3 regions of the Paenibacillus suaedae genome follow, and region 1 is predicted to be linked to each of the others. Evidence: riboswitches for the same ligand, from Rfam matches in the RefSeq annotation. Region 1 holds a riboswitch; each other region holds the start of a gene.

Region 1 (8,070 bases):
AAAAAACACTGCGCCGCTGATAAATATCAATCTTCATTCCCGAGAACGTATTTACTAAAGAGACACAATCCGCTCCCTCGTCTTCACACATTACGGCCATGTCTACAATATTCTCAGCATTCGGCGATAGTTTCACAGCAAGCGGCAGTGAAGTGACTTGCCGTACTTCGCGAATGACCTCACGAGCAACGTCTGTTTTCACACCAAAGGCAATACCGCCTTCCTTCACATTCGGGCATGAAATGTTCAACTCAATCATATCTACAGCCCGAACACGTGCTTTGCGCCGCTCTTCTGCATCCTTCGTTATCTTCAAGGCCCCGAGGACGTATTCTTCTATATTACTGCCGCCAAGATTGGCAATTTTCACGGGCTCAATCGTTTCCCAGAATTCCATTTCCTCTTCCAAAAATGCATCGATACCAGGATTCTCAAGCCCAACACTATTCATCATGCCGCCTGGTGTCTCCCACACCCGGGTTCCGTTATTCCCTAGACGTGGATGTAGGGTGAGTCCTTTGCAGGAGATGCCCCCCAGCTTGTTAATATCATATAATTTGGCATATTCTTGCCCAAAGCCAAACGTTCCCGATGCCATCACGATCGGATTGTTGAACGGAATGCCGGCTACATTACAAGCTAAGTTCCGCATGCCATTCCACCTCCTCCGCCAAAAATACAGGTCCATCCGCACATACTTTGCGGTTGCCGTTTTTATTCTTTACTGAGCATACATAACAAGCCCCGATTCCGCAGGCCATACGTTTTTCAAAAGATACATACACCTTCGTATCCAAGCCTTCTGCTTGCAAGGCAACTGCCTTCATCATTCCCAATGGACCACACACCAGCACATTATCGTATTTACTTAAGTCCACGTCATCTAGGAGGTTGCCGTTTACACGGACAACCAACTCATTCGCGTAAGGTTCGTATGCTTCCGTTAAATAGGACTGCCCTCGAAAGCCAAGATAGATATCCGGTTTATCCAACTGCTTCGCCGTATATAATAAGGGTGCAATGCCAATACCGCCTCCGATAAGTGCAGTTCGTCCCTCCACTCGCGGGAAGCCATTGCCGAATGGCCCCTCTAGCTGGATACGGTCTCCATCACGTAGCTGTGCAATTAAACGCGTACCCTCTCCTGCAATCTTGTACAGAAACTGGATGCTATCCTTCTCCAAATTGCAGATGCTAATTGGACGAGACAGAATAGGTGCCGTATTCCAGGCTCGCAGCATAAAGAATTGACCCATGCTTGCTTGAAATTGACCCTCCACCGTCATGAGGTAAATGCCTTCAGAGATGCGTTCGTTGGAAAGAATCGTATACACAAGTATGCTCCTTTTTTCACGAGTAAGGACAGTCTGCATCCTTCTCACGTTTATTGAGATGTGCAGATTCCTGCTCGTAAGAAAAGCCCACATTCACAACCTTATGGATTGCTGCCTATATGGCCTATGCATAAGCTTTTCTCACCTTTACACTTCTACTATGCATGTTCTGGTTGACATCCCACTGTGACCCATGTCACATTAGCGTATGAATTGTGACAATGGTTTCGCAAATTTTCAGAATATTAGCAAGAAGTTACAAGTGAACATCCTAACAATTATAGTCGATGAGATTATTTCCCTACCGTACTAGGTAAGTGGAAGGGCATATTTCTACCACCCCAAGGACATAACAAGAACATTGAACTGTTTATGGAATGGGGGAATGGCGCTATGCAACATTGTCGAATCTGCTTATCTGTACTATCCCTTTGTTTGCTCTGTATTACTGGCTGCTTCCATCGTTCGCAGGAAGCAACGCCTCCCATACCCAATCTTCCACCAAGCAAGCCAAATCAGTCGGAATCGATCCATTCATCAGCAGACAGTCTGTGGAGACAAGATCGCACTCATCCAGTACCACGTATCTTCAAGGCAGACTCTGTGAACATGCATTCCCCACATGCTAAGGAGAAGCAAGAGAATGCAGCTTCATCGGATCATCTTGAGATGCCTAAATTCACCATATCAGCTGAGCATAAAGAGCGTGATAACCAGAAAAGTCAGAAGAGACTGGAGTCGCAGCAGGCAGAGTCAGAATCTGGCCAGCAGAAACAGCGTTCTTCCTCTTCGAATGAACGCCAGCACAAGTGTCAGAAATCAACCCCGTCGCAATCTGCGGCGCAAGCTTCACAATCATCCCGCTCCAGCATGCATAAGATGAAGAAACAGCATCTCACGATTGCGGAACTGCGGTTGAAGTACCCACATATCTTTAAATTGAATGCGAAGCAGCGTCATGGAGAACGACAAGTTGCGCTCACCTTCGATGACGCACCGGATAACCGCATTACGCCGCTTGTATTGGATATATTGAAGGAGCACAATATCCGAGCCACTTTCTTTCTCGTTGGCTCTCGTGCCAAGGCTTATCCAGGACTCGTCGAGCGGATGGTGCGCGAGGGGCATGTGATCGGTAATCATTCGTACAATCATCCGTTGCTGACAAAGCTGACGCTTCCAGCTTTTGAACACCAGGTGAAGGATACTGAACGCATTATCGAGCAGTCTACCGGATATAAGCCTCGATACTTCCGTCCGCCATATGGAGAAATCAACGAAGAGCAATTGCGCTGGGCAGGAGATAATGGATACATGGTCGTCAATTGGGATGTAGATACAAACGATTGGCGTGGATTAACCGCTTCACGTATTTTGCAAAATGTGATGCGTGGGGTACGCCCAGGTTCCATCGTATTGCAGCATGCCAGCGGAAGCACACATAATGGGTATCTGCATGGAACCGTGAAAGCACTCCCATCGATTATTCAGCAGTTAAGGGAGCGGAAATATGAATTCGTCACCCTGCCTGATCTGCTCCAAGATCAGAAGGAAAAGAAGGAATAAACAAACAAGCCCCGCCATAATGGCGAGGCTTGTTGTTCAATTGCTATTGTAAGTATTCATCTACATCTATATATAATAGTAGATATTATTTCAACACGTATACTTTAACGTCTTGCACGCCGAATGTGTTGCCTGTCTTCTTGCTTACCGGTACAAATATGTCAACCTTTTTCCCCTTGATTGCACCGCCTGTATCCGTAGCTACAGCAACCATACCGCCTGTCGGCAAGTGTTTGAAATCATATCCCGTAATATACAATTTCGTACCAAGCGGAATCACTTTTGGATCGACCGCAACTGTACCTAGTTTCAATGCATTACCCAAAGCATCTACTGCGCCCCATTTTCCGTTTTCACTCGGATGAGCGGTATAAGCTGTTGCACGCATGCTTATCGTTTTCTTGTATGTCGCTGTACGTCCAGAGGACAATTGAACTACATTTTTAGGAGCAGCTTGTTGTACTGCTGCTTTCTGATTATTCGAAGCCGTTTTGACTGCCTGTTCGTCATTTTTTGCTACACCCAAAGCATTATTGACTGGCATCCCTTCCAAAACCGACTTTTGAACAACAGGGCTTGGAAGTTCGATGGAGAGTCCACCATACAGATTTTTCGGATTAATTGTCGGGTTTGCCGACAATACGGATTCAACACTCATGTTGTAATTCTTAGCAATTGAATAGAACGTTTCTCCTTCTTTTACCGTATAGGGCTCAGCCTGTGCCGGCAAAATTTGAAGAATGGACGCAAGTCCAAGTAAAGCTGCTGTAATCGTTAGTGTAATTCTTTTACGCATATGTTTTGTTTTCCTCCTGTGCATTAGCCTGCGGGGTTAGTTGTCGGATTCGGGTCAAGGAGTTCCCCTACGCCATTCCAAGTTGCGGAATAAGCGATTCACCCCAAGGTGTTCTCGTAATATCGAACACCGGTCAATAGTCCCCCGTACGGGTGTGTCGTTTCGGCTCGGATTGCATCATATCACAATTTTGTAACCTGTGCGCAGGAATATGATGGTAAGTCTCTGGAACCCGCGCCCCCCAATGGATTGAAGCTTCAAACTTTTTTTATTTCATAACAAATTTGTAATCAGAGATGACATTTTTGTAATCTTTCTGTTTCTATCATAGCACATATTTCAGATTTGTAAACGAAAACGCTTACATAATAAAGCAAACAACAATAGGCACCCCCTAAGGATGCCTATTCGAACACCTATATATTTACAATACCTCTTTACAATACTCTGCTTAGAAAATCCTGCGTTCTAGCATGCTTAGGATGGTTAAATAATTGGTCTGGAGAACCTTCCTCCACAATATTGCCGCCATCCATAAACAAAATACGATCGCCCACTTCACGTGCGAAGTTCATCTCATGAGTTACGATTACCATCGTCATTCCTTCTCCGGCGAGTGATTTCATGACCTCAAGCACTTCGCCGACCATCTCTGGATCAAGCGCTGATGTCGGCTCATCGAACAGCATCACATGCGGCTGCATAGCAAGTGCTCGCGCAATCGCGATACGCTGCTTCTGTCCACCGGACAATTGTCTAGGGAATGCCTTGGCCTTATCCGCCAATCCAACCTTGCCAAGCAGCTCCATTGCTAGTTTATTTGCTTCAGCCTCTGGCACATGTTTCACCTTTATTGGAGCAAGGGTAATATTTTGCAGCACGGTCATATGGGGAAATAGGTTGAACGATTGGAATACCATCCCCATTTTTTCACGTGTTTTGTTAATGTTGTGCGACTTGTCAGTGATGCACTGATCCTCGAAGCGGATATCCCCTTGTGTCGGAGTTTCCAGCAAATTAATGCAACGAAGGAGAGTACTCTTTCCGGATCCGCTAGGGCCTATGACTACAACCACTTCACCACGATCAATAGAGACATTTACCCCTTTTAAAATCTCCAATTTATCATACGATTTATGCAAATTTTGAATTTTAATCATGCTCGCTCAACTTCCTTTCCAAACGTGCCACCACTTTCGATAAAGTGAAGGTTAGAATGAGATAGATACACGCTGCTCCAATCAGTGGTCCCATCGCTGAATAAATTTTGGCACGAACGATATTTGTCTCAAACATCAAGTCTGCAATCCCGATGGTGCTGACAATTGAAGTCTCCTTAATAATCGTAATAAATTCGTTGCCGATCGCCGGAATAACATTGCGGAACGCTTGTGGAAGTACGATCAAGCGCATCCCCATTGGTTTTGACATTCCGAGAGAACGAGCTGCTTCCAATTGACCGTGGTCGATCGATTGTATGCCGGCACGAAAGATTTCAGCCAAATACGCACCACTATTTAAGGATAGAGCAATCGCTCCAGATGTTAGTGCACTGAATTCTACGCCATACTCTGCAAGTCCATAATGAATAATGAATAATTGTACAAGCAGCGGTGTTCCACGGAACACCTCGATATAGGTGACAGCAAACCATTTAAGCGGCTTTATTTTAGACATCCGCATCAAGACAATGGCCACTCCCAATAGTAATCCGAACAGAACGGATATCGCGGATAGCAGTACGGTTATGCCAGCACCGGATACAAATCCTAATTTATACGTCCATAACATGTCGAACCAATCGAACATGACAAACTTCCCCTTCCCTATCTATCACGACTGTTAATCTGCATTTCTTCTATATAAAGAGAAAAAGCTCCTCACTGGTTGAATTCCCACGAGGAGCGAACATATCACATCGAGATCCGTATAGACCGCATATAGATGCAATCCATCTGATCTTATTGTTCCGCCAGTTGTACCGCTTGTGTAATGAATTCATCCAGCTTGCCCTGCTGCTTCAAGCGTTCAAGCGTCTTATTCACTTCATCACGCAGTTTCACACTGCCCTTGCGTACTCCAATTACATATCCTTCACTTACTGGCTTCAATTCCACCGGCGCGACAGCGACTTCCTTGCGATTCGCAGCAAATGCCGCTGCCACAGGCTTCTCCACAACGACAGCCTCTAAACGATTCGACTCCAGTGCAAGAACGAGGTCGTTCACCTTATCCAGCATTTCCTTCTTCGCATCAGGGATTTGCTGAACGACATCCTCGAAGGTTGAGCCAAGCTGTACGCCGATCTTCATGCCCTTCAAATCTTCAGGTGACTTATACTTATCCTTGTCTGCAGCACGTACAATAACCCCTGCTTCCGCCAAGTAATAAGGTGTAGAGAATTCCATTGCATTCTCCCGCTCAGGCGTTGGATCTAGTCCCGCGATTGCGATGTCAATCTTGCCTGTCTTCAGTTCCTCAGGCAATGACGACAGTGATGTATCCTTAATCTCTAATTCAGCGCCCAAATCCTTCGCAATTTCCTTCGCTATCTCAATATCGAAACCGACAATTTGATCCTTGCCGTCGATTGTTTTACGGAATTCAAATGGTGGATAGTCAGCACTCGTGCCGAGTACCAGCTTTTTATTCTCTTGTACAGTTGCTAGACGGTCTTCCTTCGCACCGCAACCAACTAATAATGATAGAATGAGTGTGCATGCTGCAACAATTTTTAATGATTTCATTTGCTCCAACCCCGCTCTGTATATGTGTAATATTCCCCGCTCGCTCTTAGTGAGGTAACATCATTATACACGCAGATGCATAGTTATACAACCATTATTTCTTAGGAATTGGATTTAAAAGTAGAATATTAGCGCATAACTCTTCCATTTTATAATACATTGGTCAATTATGGCAACATCCAAACTATCCTTCTTGCTTCTTGCGGAATAGCGGGAGACTAATTGTGATAACTGTGCGACCTGGCACTGATTCAATGATAAGGTCTCCTTCATGGCGCTCAACGATACTGTAGCAGATGGACAAGCCTAGTCCTGTCCCCTTCTCCTTCGTCGTGACAAAAGAAGTTCCTGCCCTGGATAAAACCTCGGCTGGGAAGCCTGGCCCTTCATCTTCAATACATAGAAGAACCCTATCCCCTTTCATACGAGTTCGAATCGTCAACACCTGGTTTTCACTCATCGCTTCAAGTCCGTTCCGAATGAGATTGTGAAGAAGCTGCTTCATCTCTTTCTCATCCATTTCAATAGAAGGAACTGGTGATATGTCCAGGCGGATATCCTGGCAGCGAGCCGACGCTGATGCTTGCACAAGCGGGTATAATTGTGTAATGATTTCATTCAAGCAATGAGGACGAAATTGGACGAATTTATGTCTAGCCAAGGTCAAATACTCCGTAATGATCATGTTCGCCCGCTCAATTTCCTCCATCATCGTACGGAAATAGACATGCTCATCCGCATGCTCCGGCTTATTGCGAAGCAGCTGCAGAAATCCTTTGATTGTCGTTAGCGGGTTTCGAATTTCATGACTAAGCGCGGCAGCCATCTCTCCCACAACCTGCAGTGCGCTCATACGCTTCATTTCTTGCTCCATCTGTGCCTTCTGACGCAGCGCCTCACTCATCCGATTCATATCTGAGCCGAGCTGGCAAAATTCATTATTGGATTCGATTCTCACTGTCACGTCATAATCCCCACCGGCAATACGATGAGACGCCTCGACTAATTGATGCAGTGGAGTCACGATCAAACGGCGGATCCACCAGTTTATTAGGATGTAAATCACAACAATAAGTAAACTGATCGTAATTAGGGTTACGACCCATACGTAAAGCAACACGCTGCTAATAACTCCCGCAGGCAGCATAATGATTGCTCTCCAGTTCGTCTCCTCAAGCGGAATTGAGAATATATACATGGAGTTCCCACGATAGTCATCAATGATAATAGACTCCTTAGAGTCATTTACTTTGCGTAATAAAGTCGCTGTATCTTCATTAAGATTGGTGTATATATTGTCATAAATCGTTCGTTCTTCATCTGGGTCGTATAATAAATTGCCTTGTAGGGAAGTAAGTAGAATCTTGCTGCTGGGGTGTACACTTAGCTTGTTTGCTAACTGCTTCAAATCGCCAAACCGTATATCAACTCCGGCCACACCGAGCAGTGTGCCTCCTGAGTCGTATACAGGCGTGCTGACGGATATCATCGGTAGGTTTACATAAGGATCAATGTATGGTGCTGTCAAATAGGTTCCATTCTTCTTCACTGAACCATGATAATAGTCGTATTGCGGGTCATCTCGATACTGAGGCAGTGACTCGTCCACATGTTCTTGTTTATTGAA
Region 2 (8,070 bases), on a different contig from region 1:
GAAGCGACCTAACGGAACAGTTGCCAATTATGGCGCACCCGGTCATTCATTCCTATCACATTTGAGGAATTGAAGAATGGAAGCTAGGCCTTGTGCTTGGGAGGGGAGAATATTGCAACATTTCATCACGGACATGATTGGTCAAATGTCATATACGCAGCGGCATATGGCGCGCGTGCTTGACGCAGAGCGGCATGTAGCGGTTCGCATGGCGCAAATCGTGCATGCACTGCCGGATGTTGACCCTCAATTCGGGGGGGAGAACGATTATAAGGAATACTCCCAGGCATTAACGAAAAGTATCGTAGCTTATCTGAACGGAATCGCGGAGCTAGAGGAAGCGATGGCGGAACAGCTGCAGCATGTGTTGAAGGAGATTTCGGATGATGCAGAGGAATAATGCGCATGCAAGGGGGGATCTGCATGAATAGAGAACAGTCCTATCACGGCATTCTGGAGGCTATGGCCAAGATGCAGGGCAATGTAGCGAAGATCCTAGAAGCTAAAGCAGTAGAGGCCGAGAAGATGCGCAACTGGACGTTGAATCATATGACAGAGCATTCGTTCACGAATCATCGGGAACAGATTGTCGAACCTCTTGACGTGCATGCGCAAGTGGTTGAAGTAATCGAGAGTTTGACGAAGCTGCAAGTCAGTCTGTCCCACAATATGAAGGTACTGCTCCGGCGTGAGGAATCCGAGGGTTACGGGGATAGCCTCGGAGGGGGCATGTTGAATGGAGAGTTCGGAATAGGAGACAAAATGTAATGGCTGCAGCGCACGAGGAGCAGCAGGTGCAGATTGAAATGATCAAGGCTATTGTGCAGAGCCAATCCGCATTGGCACGTATGTTGAATCAAATGGCTGACCTCACAGCACATTCAGAAGCTGCAACGAAATTGCTCAAGGACAATATTCGTCTGTTGTCCATGTATCAGCTTGCACTATGCGGCATGGTCACAGGTTTTCAGACCCGTATTCGCAAGACAGGCACAGCTGCGCCTCCATGGCTGCATCCGGATTGTCAATTCGAGGAGATGAGAGTGGAGGAGGGAGAAGTTGCAAGTGAATAAGCTGAAGCGAGCACGGAGATCCCGGCGGCAAATAGGACAGCAGAAGTTGGTTAGCGGCACTGCATCAACGGGAAGCGTAAGGAAAGCGGGCAAGCAGGTTCCGCAACGGAAATCGCAAAGCCGTCTTCAGGTTGTGAAGCAGCCCGATCGTCGGCGTACAACGAAGCAATTTGCCTCAACACATTCGACTCATCATCGCATTCAGCATCCTGCATATCAAGATGGATATCGGGTGGGGTATGCGAAAGGATATGAAGATGCACATCAACTGTCCTATGCCAATCAAGCATAACGAAGTGAACAGTCTGACGCTTGCATGGGCAAGAGGAGGGCTGTTTTTTAATAGCTATCGAGTGATAGGATTCGGGCAAGAAGGAACTTGAACAAGTATCACGTTTGGGTAAACGGGGTAGAACGATGCGCAGTTGTATGCCTGCGCATCGTCAGAAACTTGATTTTCGTTTACAGCTCTCTATAAATTGGTTTCAAGGGGAGAGACATAGCTTCCTGCTTGAATGTGGCTCCAGTTGTATGACGTCAAGCGTGGTTCCGCCTACCAGAGGTAGATCGAGCCACATGCGCATAACGCTTGCTCCCCATGCACGAGGAATGATCGTATCCCACATGATTCCACGCTGCTGCACTTCCCATTGGGAGATCGCCTTGTGAGCTCGTAGACGAGTGCTGCCGCTATAGTTGTGTTCCGCACTGTCGAGTAGCTGTTCACGCGGTTGAAGTCGAATATAAACAAGGTCGGAAGCAAGATGAACGTCCATCTCTTCTGGTTGAACGATTCTGTCTCCATGCTGCTCGCTCCATTTTCCCCAGTGTTCAGATAGCTTGTGACTTAGTAATTGTGCAAGTTCTAGGTCTTGCATATCGTGCCTCCTCTCGATGAGATGCAATATCTGCCGTGCAGATCGAAATCGATTGCAAGCAGCGTCTCAGTTGTTGTGCGTATCCTACCTTTTGGAATAGAGATTGTAAATAGAATCCAATCCAGGAAATCCAAACAAATGGTCAAACAAAGCGTTTACATACAGGTATTTATTTAAATTTCTTTGTTTTTCTCATGAAATCATCGCCGCATAAGCAAAGTTGAGAAATTGCGAGGTAATGATGCTGTAATGAGAGATAAGATGGGATTAGTTGATCACAATTGCCCGGAAATGGAGAAATTATGGTTTTCATTTCATTTACAGCAGGAGGGGGAAAGGCGTAAGATTCAGTTCAGCAACAACAACGTTATCCGTTGCGTCTCAATCGCTGAATTCCGCAGGAAGCGGAAGCGGGGGAACCAATCAAGTGAATGGAGCTGAGTGGACAGTCAGCAGCCACCGTTCGCATGGGGTGAATCCGGCACAGGATTACTGTCCTGGCTGGTAGGGCGACTCTTCGCGCCCGAATCCGTCAGCTAACCTCGTAAGCGTACGGGAGAGGCGCGCCTGATCATATGGCGACGCACCTCTTTCTTGCAAGTAGGGCTTCGGACAGATGAACAGGAGGAACTGGATATGTACGATGCGGACCGGGTCATTACAGTGTTCGCAGGCTGTGAGACGGGGATTGAATTCATACGTCAGTTGAAAGGAGCAGGATATTCGGTGGCGGGAATTGCCCATAATGGGCGATTGGCAAAGCGATTAGAAGGTATTGGCGTTCATTCCATATGCCGGATCAATACGACGGAGCCGAAGGCGTGGGCCGTCCCTCATGTCCCGATTGGCCGAATCTATGTGTTTGAACAGAGCTTTGCGCTTTCCTGCCGGCTGCTTCAAATATGCCGGCAATGGACGACGGATCCGATCACAATCGTGACGAAACGTCATCATCCGCAGTCGATCTACCGATTGCTTGGCGCGAATTACGTCATTTATACGCAATCGGATCAAGTTTCATTTTTACTATCAGATATCATCTAATTAATCCATATAGGCAATGCTCACCGCTGAATCCCATTCATGGGAACGGGGGAACCAACGTTAGTGCGCCAGCTGTACATCTGCAGTTCGCGCAAGGGGTGAATCCGGCACAGGAATCCGTTCCTGGCCGGTAGGGCGACTCTTCGCGCCCGAATCCGTCAGCTAACCTCGTAAGCGTCCAAGGAGGCAGCCTTTATTTCGTCGTGGAACATTACGCGCACGTTTTTTTGACGATGCGCGAAATAGGCCACACGGAAAGGGTCCCTCTTTCCGTGTGGCTTTTTGTGTTGCCTGCGCGTTCCTACTGAGCAGGAAGTCTTGGTAGGAGCGGGATCGCGGCAGCATTGCCTGGAGAGATGAGAACCTTATTCAGGAGGAGGAAGGGACTATGTTTGATGCAGTCATGATGATTCTTCTCGCACTGCTTGGACTAAGCGTATTGGGTATTCTCCATTGGTGCAAGACGGAAGTGGAGGAACGGGGTGATCGCTCATGATGATCGTGTTATTCACCTTAATTACGGCACTGTTCATTTATTTGCTATATGCCTTAGTCAAGCCGGAACGATTTTAGTTTGGGCAGAGTGATTATTGATATTTGTACATTAGAGAAGGGTGGAACGGAACAATGAGTGCAATCGAATGGATCGCCATTGGAATTACCTTATTGCTTGCCTTGGCGATAGCGCGTCCGATCGGAATATATATGGCAGGGGTGTTTGATAATAGCGGAGCTCCAAGACCGCTGGATCTTGTATTTGGTCCGATAGATCGTATTTTATTTAAGTGTTTCGGCATTAAGGATCAATCGCAAAGCTGGAAGGCATACGCCTTTACGGCAGTTGCCACGAACGTGCTGATGATTGTGGTGACGTATGCAATATTCCGCCTTCAAGGGGTATTGCCGCTCAATCCGAATGGCATTCCTGGCATGGAACCGGGAGTAGCATTCAATACGGCGATCAGCTTCATGGCGAATACGAACTTGCAGCACTATAGCGGTGAAAGTGGACTGTCTCCGCTGTCACAAATGACGGGCATTATTTTCTTGATGTTTACGTCACCTGCTACTGCGCTAGCGGCAGTAATGGCCATTATACGAGGGTTGACTGGCAAACCGCTCGGCAACTTCTTGGCAGACCTTGTGCGTTCGATTACGCGCATTTTCCTGCCAATTGCGATCGTTGCCAGTGTACTGTTCATCTGGAATGGGGTTCCGCAATCCTTAAGTCCAATGGAAAGTGCAGTAACTGTTGAAGGAGCAGAGCAGCACATTCCGCTTGGGCCCGTAGGCTCGATGATGTCGATTAAGGAGCTTGGCAACAATGGCGGTGGCCATTATGGAGCGAACTCCGCACATCCATACGAGAATCCGAACGGTGTGACGAATTTAATTCATATTTTACTCATGTTGATGCTGTGCACGGGGCTGCCGTTTGCCTACAGCCGCATGGTCGGCAACAAGAAGGAAGGGCGAGTGCTGTTCGTCTCCATGGCAATCTTGTTCCTCATTATGCTCGGATCATCGCTTACGGCCGAACATATGGGCAATCCTGTGCTGAACACAGCAGGATTAAGTGGAACAGGCAGCATGGAAGGGAAGGAAGTGCGCATTGGCGTTGTGCAATCGTCACTGTATTCGGTCGTTACGACTGCATCGGAGACGGGCGGAGTCAATAATATGCATGACACGCTGACACCACTCGGTGGCTTGATCCCGATGGCGAATATGATGCTGAATACCGTATTCGGCGGCGTCGGTGCTGGATTTATGAACGTGCTGCTGTACGTCATGATCGCCGTATTCCTATCCGGTCTCATGGTCGGACGGACACCTGAATTTTTGGGCCGCAAGCTGGAAAGTAAGGAGATGAAACTGCTGGCGGTTACCTTGCTGGTGCATCCGATATTGATTCTAGTACCGACTGCAATTGCAGTTGCTACACAGGCGGACACCCTGTCCAATCCAGGATTCCACGGATTGTCGCAAGCATTATATGAGTTTACATCATCTGCGGCGAACAATGGATCCGGGTTTGAAGGGTTGGGAGATGCAACGCCGTTTTGGAACATTTCCACAGGTATTGTCATGTTCTTAGGGCGCTACGTATCGCTCGTTACGCTCCTTGCCGTAGCAGGATCGATGGCGAAGAAGCAGCCAATTCCGAACACAAGTGGTACGTTCCAGACGAATACGGCGCTGTTCGGTATCGTATTTGTCGGCACAGTACTTATTGTGGGTGCTCTGACGTTCTTCCCGGTAGTCGTGCTCGGTCCGGTCGCAGAACATCTGACGTTGTGGAAATAAGGGGGAACGGAAAATGAAGACGGAAAAACAGATGAAAACACCTGCGCCATTTGAACCGGCGCGTACGCATACACATCAAGACAAGGAACGGAGCATGTTCCAAGGCAGCTTAATGCGGGCAGCATCGATCGATGCGCTGCGGAAGTTCGATCCGCGCCAGATGGTTAAAAACCCGATGATGTTTATTTGCGAGGTTGGCTTCGTTATTACACTGCTGCTTACGTTCGTGCCGGATGCCTTTGGTTCGCCAATGCCACGTTGGTTCAACGGCGCGGTCAGCTTCATCTTATTCATTACGGTTTGGTTCGCGAACTTTGCTGAGGCTCTCGCTGAAGGTCGCGGCAAGGCACAGGCGGATTCGTTGAAGCAGGCGAAGCGGGATTTGTGGGCGAACAAGATAACCGAAGGTGGAACGGTTCGCGTATCCTCATCCGAGCTCCGTAAGGGTGATGTCGTAGTCGTTCGTGAAGGGGAGACGATTCCTGGCGATGGCGAGGTCATCTCCGGATTGGCCTCTGTGGATGAATCAGCGATTACTGGGGAGTCTGCGCCAGTATTGAAAGAAGCAGGCGGGGATTTCTGCTCGGTAACTGCTGGAACGAAGGTAATTAGTGATGAGATTCGTATTCGGATTACAAGCGATCCGGGAGAATCGTTCTTAGATCGAATGATTTCATTAGTTGAAGGCGCGCAGCGCAAGAAGACTCCGAATGAGCTTGCTCTTCATACTGTACTTGTCAGCTTGACGCTTATCTTCTTGGTTGTCGTTGTGACCTTGCCTGTATTCAGTCATTATTTGCAGGTCGAATTGAATGCGGCGGTGCTAATTGCCCTGCTGGTCTGCTTGATTCCTACTACGATTGGGGGGTTGCTGTCCGCGATCGGTATTGCAGGTATGGACCGCGTAACTCGGTTCAATGTCATTGCAACGTCAGGTAAGGCGGTTGAAGCCTGCGGGGATATTCATACAATTATTCTAGATAAGACGGGAACCATTACGTTCGGGAATCGCTTGGCTCATGAACTCATTCCGGTGCAAGGAACGAATGTAAACACATTGTCTCAGTGGGCAGCTGTTGCCTCTCATCATGATGAGACACCTGAAGGTCGCTCTGTCGTGGATTGGGTATCCAGGGCAGGAATTAAGTATGAAGCAGAACTTGCTATACAAGGGGAATTCATCCCGTTCAAAGCGGAAACACGCATGAGCGGTGTTGACCTGAAGGATGGGCGCAGCGTGCGCAAAGGGGCTGTTGATGCGGTGAAACGCTGGGTTATCGCCCAAGGAGGTACCGTTCCGCAGGATTTGGATGCCAATTCAGATGCGATTGCTTCTGCTGGCGGAACGCCGCTGGCTGTGGCCGTCGGACGCGATATTTATGGGCTGATCTACTTGAAGGATACGGTGAAGCCAGGCATGCGGGAACGGTTCGAACAGCTTCGCCGCATGGGCATTCGCACCGTCATGTGTACAGGGGATAATCCACTGACGGCAGCAACCATTGCTCGGGAAGCGGGGGTAGATGACTTCATCGCAGAGAGCAAGCCAGAAGATAAGCTGGCTCTGATTCGCAAGGAGCAGGCGGCAGGGAAGCTGGTAGCAATGACTGGAGACGGTACGAATGATGCTCCGGCACTGGCACAGGCGGATGTCGGCATCGCGATGAACAGCGGCACGGCAGCAGCGAAGGAAGCGGCAAATATGGTCGATCTCGATTCTGATCCGACGAAGGTCATTGAGGTGGTATCGATCGGCAAGCAGCTTCTCATGACGCGTGGCGCATTGACGACATTCAGTATTGCGAACGATGTGGCGAAATACTTTGCTATCATTCCAGCAATGTTCATGATTGCCATTCCGCAGATGTCAGCTCTGAATATTATGGGCTTGCATTCGCCCGTATCGGCCATTTTGTCGGCGCTTATTTTTAATGCCATCATCATTCCGTTATTAATTCCGCTGGCGGTCAAAGGCGTGGCGTATAAGCCGATGTCTTCGGTTAAGCTGCTGCAGCGCAACCTGTTCGTATACGGCTTGGGCGGATTAGTAGCTCCGTTCGTCGGCATTAAGCTGATCGATCTAATTGTGGGCATTTTAGTGTAACCTTGCAACAATTGTAACTGCAAATAGCCGAATAACAACCTTAACTGAAATAGCTGAGTAGCTGTCCCAAATTGTAATTAGCGGCAATAACTGAAATAACGCTAATGGTTGGTATGTAGATAGAGAAGATTGTTGAAATAATCATATCGGGTTCAAGCAAGGAAGAAGAGAGGATGAACGAACATGACAGAGCGTATGAATATTGGTGGAGCGATGGTGCGGACGACAATCGGCTTGCTGCTGCTGTGCGGCCTTGCTTATCCATTTGCGATGACGGGGCTTGCACAGGCGGTAATGCCGAATCAAGCGAACGGCAGCATGGTATACAATGAGAAGGGGCAGTTGCTGGGCTCGAAGTTGATCGGACAGACATTTATAGAACCGCAATATTTCCATGGGCGAATATCTAGCATCGGGAACGATGCTGCTGGCTCTGGTTCGCCGAACTACGCTCCTTCGAATCCAGCGCTTAAAGAGAGAGTTGAGAAGTCAGTTGAGGAATGGGGCAAGGAGAATCCAGATGCGGATGTGAAGCGGATTCCACAGGATTTACTGACCAACTCTGCCTCGGGACTGGATCCGCACATTACACCGGAGGCGGCACGTGTACAGCTGCCTCGTGTAGCGAAGGCTAGCGGAATCTCGAAGGAACGACTTGAACAGT
Region 3 (8,070 bases), on a different contig from region 1:
AGCCGCCGGATTACGATTGCCCGCGAACTGACGAAGCGTTACGAACACTTCATCCGGGGTACGGTTGGTGAATGCATTGACTTTGTAAGCGAGAATCCTCCATTAGGAGAATGTTGTATCGTCGTCGAGGGCGCTGATGAGAATGGAACTTCTCAAGATGCGGGACAAGCATGGTGGCAGGAACTGACGGAAGAAGAGCATGTTGCGCATTATGAACGTGAACAGGGAGTATCACGCAAGGATGCAATGAAACTGGCAGCCAAGGATCGTGGTGTATCCAAACGGGATATCTATCAGGCATTGTTATAGAACAAGAATGGATACAATGGATCATAAGCGAAACATGCAGAATATAGAGGGAAAACCCTTGCTGTAAAACAAAAAAAAGACCTCCATGGTTGGGTTCAAAACCATGGAGGCATCAAGGAAGATATAAAAAGGTTAGAATTAACATATGTGATTAGAGCTATTATAACCTATTTTTTTTATTTTGTCACAGGTTGTGGTATTTCTGATATACATTCGTGACAAACAATTTTTCCTTTAAAGTATGTAACGTTCTCTGCATTGCCGCAGAAGATGCATGCTGGCTCATATTTCTTAAGCATGATGCGCTCTCCGTCAACGTAAATTTCTAGCGCATCCTTTTCACCGATACCAAGGGTGCGGCGAAGCTCGATCGGAATGACGACACGACCTAGTTCATCTACTTTACGGACGATACCAGTGGACTTCATCATAGTTCAACGCTCTCCTCTTTGCTTTAGCATGAAATGTCATATTTCGACAAAATTCTTTTTGGCTGATTCTTATCGTACCAACCATTCCCAAATTAGTCAACCTAAAAAATGTATACTTGGCGTGCTAATTTATGGATTTTAGGTTTTTTTTAGCTTATATTAAGCTGTTTTTAACGACGTAGCGTACACTTTTACACTCGTATGGTATTTTTTATGCAAAAATAAACAGAAACAAGAATAAACCAAATCTTTTCGACAATAAGGCAGACTATGTCGAAAAGGTTCGAATCGAAAGGAGTGATTTTCAATGTTATTAGAGGAAAAAGTGTTCAAGGATCCGGTTCACAATTATGTGCATGTTCAAGATCGAACAATTTGGGATTTGATTAACACAAGGGAATTCCAGCGGCTCCGCCGCATTCGCCAATTAGGAACTTCCTATTTAACATTCCATGGGGCAGAGCATAGCCGCTTTTCTCATTCTCTGGGCGTATACGAGATTACTCGGCGGATTATTTCTCAATTTGAACGAAACCAATACGAGGACTGGCCGCAAGAAGAGAGGCTGGTTGCCTTATGTGCTGCACTGCTTCATGATGTGGGCCATGGACCGTTCTCTCATTCCATTGAAGAGGCCTTCGATATGTTTCATGAAGATTGGACATACCGCATTATAATAGAAGATACCGATATCAATCGCGTGCTGAGACAAGTAGACCCCCAGCTCCCAACCAAGGTGGCATCAGTGATTCGCAGGACATATGAGCGGCCGATTGTCGTGAATTTGGTATCCGGCTCCCTTGATGCGGATCGTATGGACTATTTGCTGCGGGATGCATACTTTACCGGTGTTAATTACGGTACATTCGATATTGATCGTATTCTAAGGGTGCTGCGACCGCTTAAGGATCGGATTGTAGTCAAAGAGAGCGGTATGCACGCAGTAGAGCATTACTTGCTAGCTCGATATGAGATGTACTGGCAAGTTTACTTCCATCCGGTAACCCGAAGCTCGGAGATGTTACTTCGCCTGATTTTCAAACGAGCCAAAGAATTATATTTGGGTGGATACACTTTTCAATATTTCCTCTCTCCTCTAGATGCTTTATTTGAAGGAACGATTACGACGGAACAATATATCCAAATGGATGAGGCATTTGTACAGACCGCATTTATGCAGTGGACAAGGGAGAAGGATGAGCGTCTCGTTGACTTGTGCCAACGATTCATGGAGCGTAAACTATATAAATATATTGAAGTTGAACAGATGGATGAAGATTTACAGGGACGATTGCGGGCAGAGTGGTCGCAGATTGGGCTTGATCCGGACTATGAACTTATGTTCGATTCTCCCTTCGATAAGCCCTATGATGTATATCGAAAGGGAGATGCCCGTTCACAGCAACATATTATGCTATGGGGGCGGGATCAGCAAATTGTAGAGCTGTCCAAGAAATCGGATATTGTACGTTCCATTAGCGGCATTCGCCGTGGAAAACACTATATCTATTTCCCAATGGACAAGCTTCTGGAAGTCTCGAATCACCTTACGGAAGATACAAGGCGTATGTTTATACGCCGCAATCATTAGATCGATTTACAAGAAAGAAAAAGGAGCGCATAAACGTGTTATTTGATACACATACGCATTTAGACAGCAGCAATTTTAACGAGGATCGCGATCAGGTTATCGCACGGGCCGTTGAACAAGGGGTGACCCGTATGGTTAACATCGGGTTCAATCGAGAGACGATCCCGACGACGATGGCGTTGGCAGAGAAATATGATTTTATCTATGCAGCCGTGGGCTGGCATCCGGTAGATGCCATAACGATGAAGCCGGAGGATATAGACTGGATCGCCAAGCTAACGGAGCATGAAAAGGTTGTGGCGATTGGCGAGATCGGACTGGACTATCACTGGGATACGTCTCCGAAGGATGTTCAGCACCGTGTATTCCGCGAGCAAATTGGGTTGGCGCGAGAATTGAAGATGCCGATCATTATTCATAATCGTGAAGCGCACGAAGATGTAATCCGCATCTTGCGCGAGGAGAAGGCTCACGAAGTAGGGGGCATCATGCACTCCTTCTCAGGTAGCTGGGAAACAGCGAAGATGTGCCTGGATATGGGCTTCTACCTTTCATTTGGAGGACCTGTTACTTTCAAAAATGCAAAACAGCCGAAAGAAGTACTTGTTAAGGTTCCGAATGATCGATTGCTTGTGGAGACGGATTCCCCCTATTTGACTCCTCATCCGTTCCGAGGCAAGCGCAATGAGTCCGCATATGTTCGTCTTGTTGCAGAGGTTGCAGCAGAGCTGAAAGGTATGGAATTTGAAGAATTTTGCAGAATGACGACTCAAAATGCAATGACATGTTTTGACATCGCATGAAAACGGGCCAAAAACAAGTGAAAAAAAGACATCGGCCATAAAATAAGTGGATTTCATAATGAAAAACGGATTAAGTTACATTTTTTTAACCATTTTTCGCGAAAAACGGAATTGCTACTGTCTTTACAAGAAGATTGCAAACACGATATGATTTCTCACAGATGTTATTACACAATTCAATATTGTTCCAACTAATTCAGTATCGCTTAATCTCCATGAAGTGGAGAGCGGGGGAACCAGAGTGTGAACGACATGACATGAGTACATGTTCAATCACACGGATTAATTCCTTGGGGTGAATTAGGGACGACCGAGCCATGAGCCGGTTGGTTCCGATAGGGCGACTCTCAAGCCCGAACCCGACAGCTAACCTCGTCAGCGTACCGAGAGAGGGTTCCTCGCGTCCTACACTGTTGACGTTTGGGTTTCTATTACGGAAGCCGCGAAAGAGTCTCCTCTTACGAAGGGCTTCTTTTGTTTACTCTCAAACATTCTTTTTTTTGAATAATGAGAATAAAGACGTCATAGGGTGTAAGAAATAGGAGGTGGGAGCAGCCAATACTGAAACGTTGGTACGGAGATTTCGGCATTGTCTTGAACGATTACATGCTCGTTTATGGCAAGTGAAGTCTCTCGTAAACATTCTTGAAATAGTCGCGTCAGATGGAATCATGCAGAGCACTCGACGGCGGGACTATGTAAGGAGGACCGAGAAATGGGACAGATCGTGAACAACGAAACCCATGAACCCCGATCATCCAGCATGTCACTCGCATTGCGATGGAAGCATGAAAATGTGCGTGTTATCACCGTTATTGCAGCTGTAGCAATCGTGATCACATTAATAGCAGTCTTGACTTGGTATAATGTAACGAAGAAGACAGTGGCTGTGCTCGTTGATGGACAAGAGCGTTCAGTCGAAACTCGCCTAGATACGCTTCGCAATGTTTTGGATGAGCATGCGATAGCGCTTGGGGCATACGATGTAGTATCGAAGCCGCTTGATGCAGAAATTGCTGATGGAGATCGAGTTATTATTGAACGCGCTTTGCCTATCCAAATTACAGCGGATGGGAAGAAAGAAACACAATTTACGACGAAGAAGTCGGTGCATGATGCACTGAGTTCGCTGCAAATCCAAGTGAACCCTGAAGATAAGGTATTCCCTTCTAAGCGTGCCTCTATTTCGAAGAACATGGATATTCGCATCGTCCGTGTCAGCAAGAAGATGGAAGAGCGTAAAGTGAAGGTTCCTTATCAAGTGGTGAAGCAGGCAGATGCTACTCTCCTTAAGGGGAAGACCAAGACGGTTCAAGATGGAAAAGAAGGCTTGGTTGTCCAGAAAGTACAGAAAACGTACGAGGATGGTAAGCTCGTATATGCGCAGATGGTCGACAAATCCGTTCATACAAAACAAGTGAATCAAGTGATAGCCTATGGAACGAAGAAGGAACCGGAAGTTGCTGTTCTGTCAGTGAACGCGCAGGAAGACGATTCTGACAATGTTTCCAGTGGCGACAAAGATTTTAACTATAAAAAAGTGCTGAAGAACGTTCAACTGACGGCGTATACGGAATCTGAGGGATCGGCTGGTGCGAAGACGGCATCTGGCGCAATAGTATCAGAAGGTCGTACTATCGCGGTTGATCCGAAGGTCATTCCGCTCGGCTGGTGGGTATATATCGAAGGGATTGGATTCAGACGTGCTGAAGATACAGGTGGCGCGGTCAAGGGGAAAATTATCGATGTATACTTCGACAGCAAGAAGGCGGTCAGCAAATTCGGACGCAAGAAGGGGTACACCGTATACGTGGTTGGCCCAGTCAAGCCGGAATCGAACTAACGCACAAGGTATGCAGCCATGTGTAATTAGGATATAGTAATGAATAATGATTTATGTCATGCTAAGAAGAGGGGACACCCTCTTCTTTTGTTGTTTATTTATGAATGGAGAGCAAGAGAAGGATGCGGAATTAGGAAGCAGCCTTGTGGTGAGAGGAGCAAGCATATTGATACGCGAAGTGATAGTTGTAGAAGGCAAAGATGATACCGTTGCCATTCACCGTGCCGTTGAGGCGGATACAATTGAGACAGGTGGATCGGCGATTAATGATACAACGATAAAACGCATCGCATTGGCCCAAGAGCGCCGAGGGGTTATTATTTTCACGGATCCAGATCATGCGGGGGAGAAAATTCGGAAGACGATAGCAGAACGTGTACCTGGGTGCAAACACGCTTTCCTGCCTAGACATGAGGCGATAGCCAAAGGGGATCTTGGTGTGGAGAATGCAAAGCCAGAAGCGATTCGCCGTGCCTTAGAGCAGGTTCGCTCCGAGATGCCAAGCATGACGTCAGAGCTGACGTGGACGGATCTCGTCGAAGCGGGATTAACGACGCATGCAGGCTCTGCAGAACGCAGACGGCAGTTAGGTGAAATATTGGGCATTGGATACTGCAACGCGAAGCAGATGCTCAAGCGCTGCGGTGTGTTCCAGATCGGACGAGAGGAATTTGAGAACGCCTTGCGGAAGCTGAACCAATTCGAGCAGGAACAATGTGCAGAAGGAGAATAGATGGAATGACGCAGACGAGAATAGATATTGCAACACCGAATCGCACGAAAGACATTATACGCAAGCATGGGTTTTCATTTAAGAAAAGCTTAGGACAGAACTTTCTAATTGATATGAACATTTTGCGCCGTATTGTGGATGCTGCAGAGCTGGATGATGTGACAGGTGCCCTGGAGATTGGGCCTGGGATCGGTGCGCTTACGGAGCAGCTCGCTAAGCGCGCTCGTCGTGTAACAGCAGTCGAGATCGATCAGCGCTTGCTTCCGATATTAGGGGAAGTGCTGGAGCCCTATGAACATGTCCATGTTGTACATGGGGATGTATTGAAGGTGGATTTGCATGAATTGTTCCGCGAACAGTTCCAAGATGTCGAGCGGGTAAGTGTTGTGGCTAACTTGCCGTATTATGTGACGACCCCGATTATGATGAAGCTTCTGGAGGAGCGTCTGCCGCTCAAGAACATCGTCGTCATGATTCAGAAGGAAGTCGCAGAGCGAATGGCAGCGAAGCCAGGAGGCAAGGATTACGGCAGCTTAAGTGTGGCTGTTCAATATTTTGCAGAGCCGGAGCTTGTATGCACCGTACCGCATACGGTGTTCATCCCGCAGCCAAATGTAGAGTCTGCAGTAATCCGTCTACGTGTGAGACAGACTCCATCTGTGCAGGTGAAGGATGAGTCGCTGTTATTCGATGTTGTACAGGCTTCGTTCGCTCAGCGTCGCAAGACGATTTGGAATAACCTAAAGGCTCGCTATGCCAGCAAGTGTGGGACAGACAGGCTGACAGAAGCGCTTGCTTCAGCACATATTGAACCGAGTCGCCGAGGGGAAACACTCTCGATTGAGGAGTTCGCTGCTCTGTCCGATGCGATCGGCCAAGCCATTGCACGTGCAGAAGAAGAGGATCAAGCGGAGTAACATAATTTTAAGGCTTAGGCATCACCAATTTATGCGTTTGCCCATAGGATAGTCGGAGAGGTGATTGATCCTATGAACGAACAAGTGAAGCAAGGAGATTTGGTCGTACGCAAGTCGTACGGTGGCGATATTACATTCCGTGTGGAGGAGATCTTCCGACAGATTGCGGTTATTAAGGGGACGGATTATCGCTTACTGGCGGATTCCCATGTTGAAGATTTAGTTAGTGTACCGAAGGCAACGATTGCGCGCCGCACGGAACAGGCTCATATCAAGATGTTGGAGTCTGTCGAGGTGCTTGAACAGCAGCGTAGGCAGCTGCAAGAGCGCAGGCGGACGGAGCTTCCATTTGCAGAGACGCCGAATTCCATTTCAACCTTTGATATGCCGGGAACGGTACTCCATCTGGATGGGGATCCCGGGTATTTACAGAAAAGCATGGCGATATATAATCAGCTCAACGTGCCGGCAGAAGGCCATTATGTGAATGAACGCAATATGGCAGATACGTTGTATCGGCTGCTGCCGCGAGTGAAGCCGAATATAATCGTCATTACGGGACATGATGGTGTATTGAAGAACGGCAGGTACCGTGATCTGTTAAATTTGCAGAATTATAAGAACTCCCAGAACTTCGTTAATGCAGTACAGACGGCAAGGCAGTATGAGCGCCATCTTGATTTATTGACTATAATTGCCGGGGCATGCCAATCTCACTTCGAGGCGCTTCTGCAAGCAGGAGCCAACTTTGCAAGTTCACCGGGCCGAATTATGATTCATGCCCTTGATCCAGCTTACGTAGCGGTTAAGGCCTCATATACCTCAATTCGTGATACCGTACAGATTGGGGATATTGCGCCTCATATGGTCAGTGGCATTGACGGGGTGGGAGGCATTGAGACAAAGGGAAGTTATCGCGTGGGCATGCCGAAGTTGAAGGATTTATCGACATTGAACGTTACACCAACCGTAATATAAGCGGCCTATGTATAAAATACAGAAAAAAGAACCATTTTAATAAATTTGGACAAAAAAACACATTGACACGAAAACGGTGTTATTGTTATAATTATTCGTTTATTTGACAACACCTCCTGAATTGGTTATAATGGACAAGGAAAGAGGTGGTAGCTGTAATGGCGAAAAACGCGCTGTTTGAAATTCGTCGTTGTCTTGAAGCACATGTCGGTCAGAAGATTCTGCTCCGCGCCAATGGCGGTCGTCGGAAAACGATTGAGCGTACGGGCGTGTTGGAAGAAACCTACCCTTCTGTATTTATTGTTAAGTTGGACCAGGATCAGAACGCGTTTAAGCGGGTATCCTATAGCTATGCAGATATATTAACAGAATCGGTCCAAGTGACCGTATGCGCCGATAACGGCGAGTTGAAGATTGAATATGTTCGCGGTTAAGCGACATGACGGCAGCCTGTGAGGGCTGCCT

What was found. Region 1 has a riboswitch for cyclic di-AMP ahead of RQP50_RS14265 (3D domain-containing protein). Riboswitches for the same ligand answer to the same signal wherever they lie in the genome.
Region 2: another riboswitch for cyclic di-AMP. It lies ahead of kdpF (K(+)-transporting ATPase subunit F); the one in region 1 lies ahead of RQP50_RS14265 (3D domain-containing protein).
Region 3: another riboswitch for cyclic di-AMP. It lies ahead of RQP50_RS28680 (3D domain-containing protein); the one in region 1 lies ahead of RQP50_RS14265 (3D domain-containing protein).

Annotation. Positions count from the first base shown of each region.
Region 1 is NZ_JAVYAA010000003.1:187,270-195,339, reverse strand. Features, by position in the region: gene RQP50_RS14280 (dihydroorotate dehydrogenase) at 1-652, opposite strand, end outside; gene RQP50_RS14275 (dihydroorotate dehydrogenase electron transfer subunit) at 633-1,334, opposite strand; gene RQP50_RS14270 (polysaccharide deacetylase family protein) at 1,728-2,900, shown strand; gene RQP50_RS14265 (3D domain-containing protein) at 2,986-3,696, opposite strand; cyclic di-AMP (ydaO/yuaA leader) riboswitch at 3,706-3,874, opposite strand; gene RQP50_RS14260 (amino acid ABC transporter ATP-binding protein) at 4,134-4,856, opposite strand; gene RQP50_RS14255 (amino acid ABC transporter permease) at 4,849-5,505, opposite strand; gene RQP50_RS14250 (transporter substrate-binding domain-containing protein) at 5,658-6,443, opposite strand; gene RQP50_RS14245 (HAMP domain-containing sensor histidine kinase) at 6,628-8,070, opposite strand, start outside.
Region 2 is NZ_JAVYAA010000008.1:215,161-223,230, forward strand. Features, by position in the region: gene RQP50_RS25845 (glycosyltransferase family 2 protein) at 1-65, shown strand, start outside; gene RQP50_RS25850 (hypothetical protein) at 113-400, shown strand; gene RQP50_RS25855 (restriction endonuclease subunit S) at 424-768, shown strand; gene RQP50_RS25860 (hypothetical protein) at 768-1,073, shown strand; gene RQP50_RS25865 (hypothetical protein) at 1,066-1,365, shown strand; gene RQP50_RS25870 (hypothetical protein) at 1,559-1,951, opposite strand; cyclic di-AMP (ydaO/yuaA leader) riboswitch at 2,328-2,517, shown strand; gene RQP50_RS25875 (hypothetical protein) at 2,588-2,995, shown strand; cyclic di-AMP (ydaO/yuaA leader) riboswitch at 3,010-3,187, shown strand; gene kdpF (K(+)-transporting ATPase subunit F) at 3,491-3,568, shown strand; gene kdpA (potassium-transporting ATPase subunit KdpA) at 3,623-5,302, shown strand; gene kdpB (potassium-transporting ATPase subunit KdpB) at 5,397-7,406, shown strand; gene kdpC (potassium-transporting ATPase subunit KdpC) at 7,590-8,070, shown strand, end outside.
Region 3 is NZ_JAVYAA010000013.1:8,378-16,447, forward strand. Features, by position in the region: gene rsmI (16S rRNA (cytidine(1402)-2'-O)-methyltransferase) at 1-309, shown strand, start outside; gene RQP50_RS28665 (AbrB/MazE/SpoVT family DNA-binding domain-containing protein) at 486-740, opposite strand; gene RQP50_RS28670 (HD domain-containing protein) at 1,048-2,331, shown strand; gene RQP50_RS28675 (TatD family hydrolase) at 2,367-3,134, shown strand; cyclic di-AMP (ydaO/yuaA leader) riboswitch at 3,328-3,531, shown strand; gene RQP50_RS28680 (3D domain-containing protein) at 3,850-4,977, shown strand; gene rnmV (ribonuclease M5) at 5,144-5,710, shown strand; gene rsmA (16S rRNA (adenine(1518)-N(6)/adenine(1519)-N(6))-dimethyltransferase RsmA) at 5,716-6,627, shown strand; gene yabG (sporulation peptidase YabG) at 6,700-7,605, shown strand; gene veg (biofilm formation stimulator Veg) at 7,764-8,039, shown strand.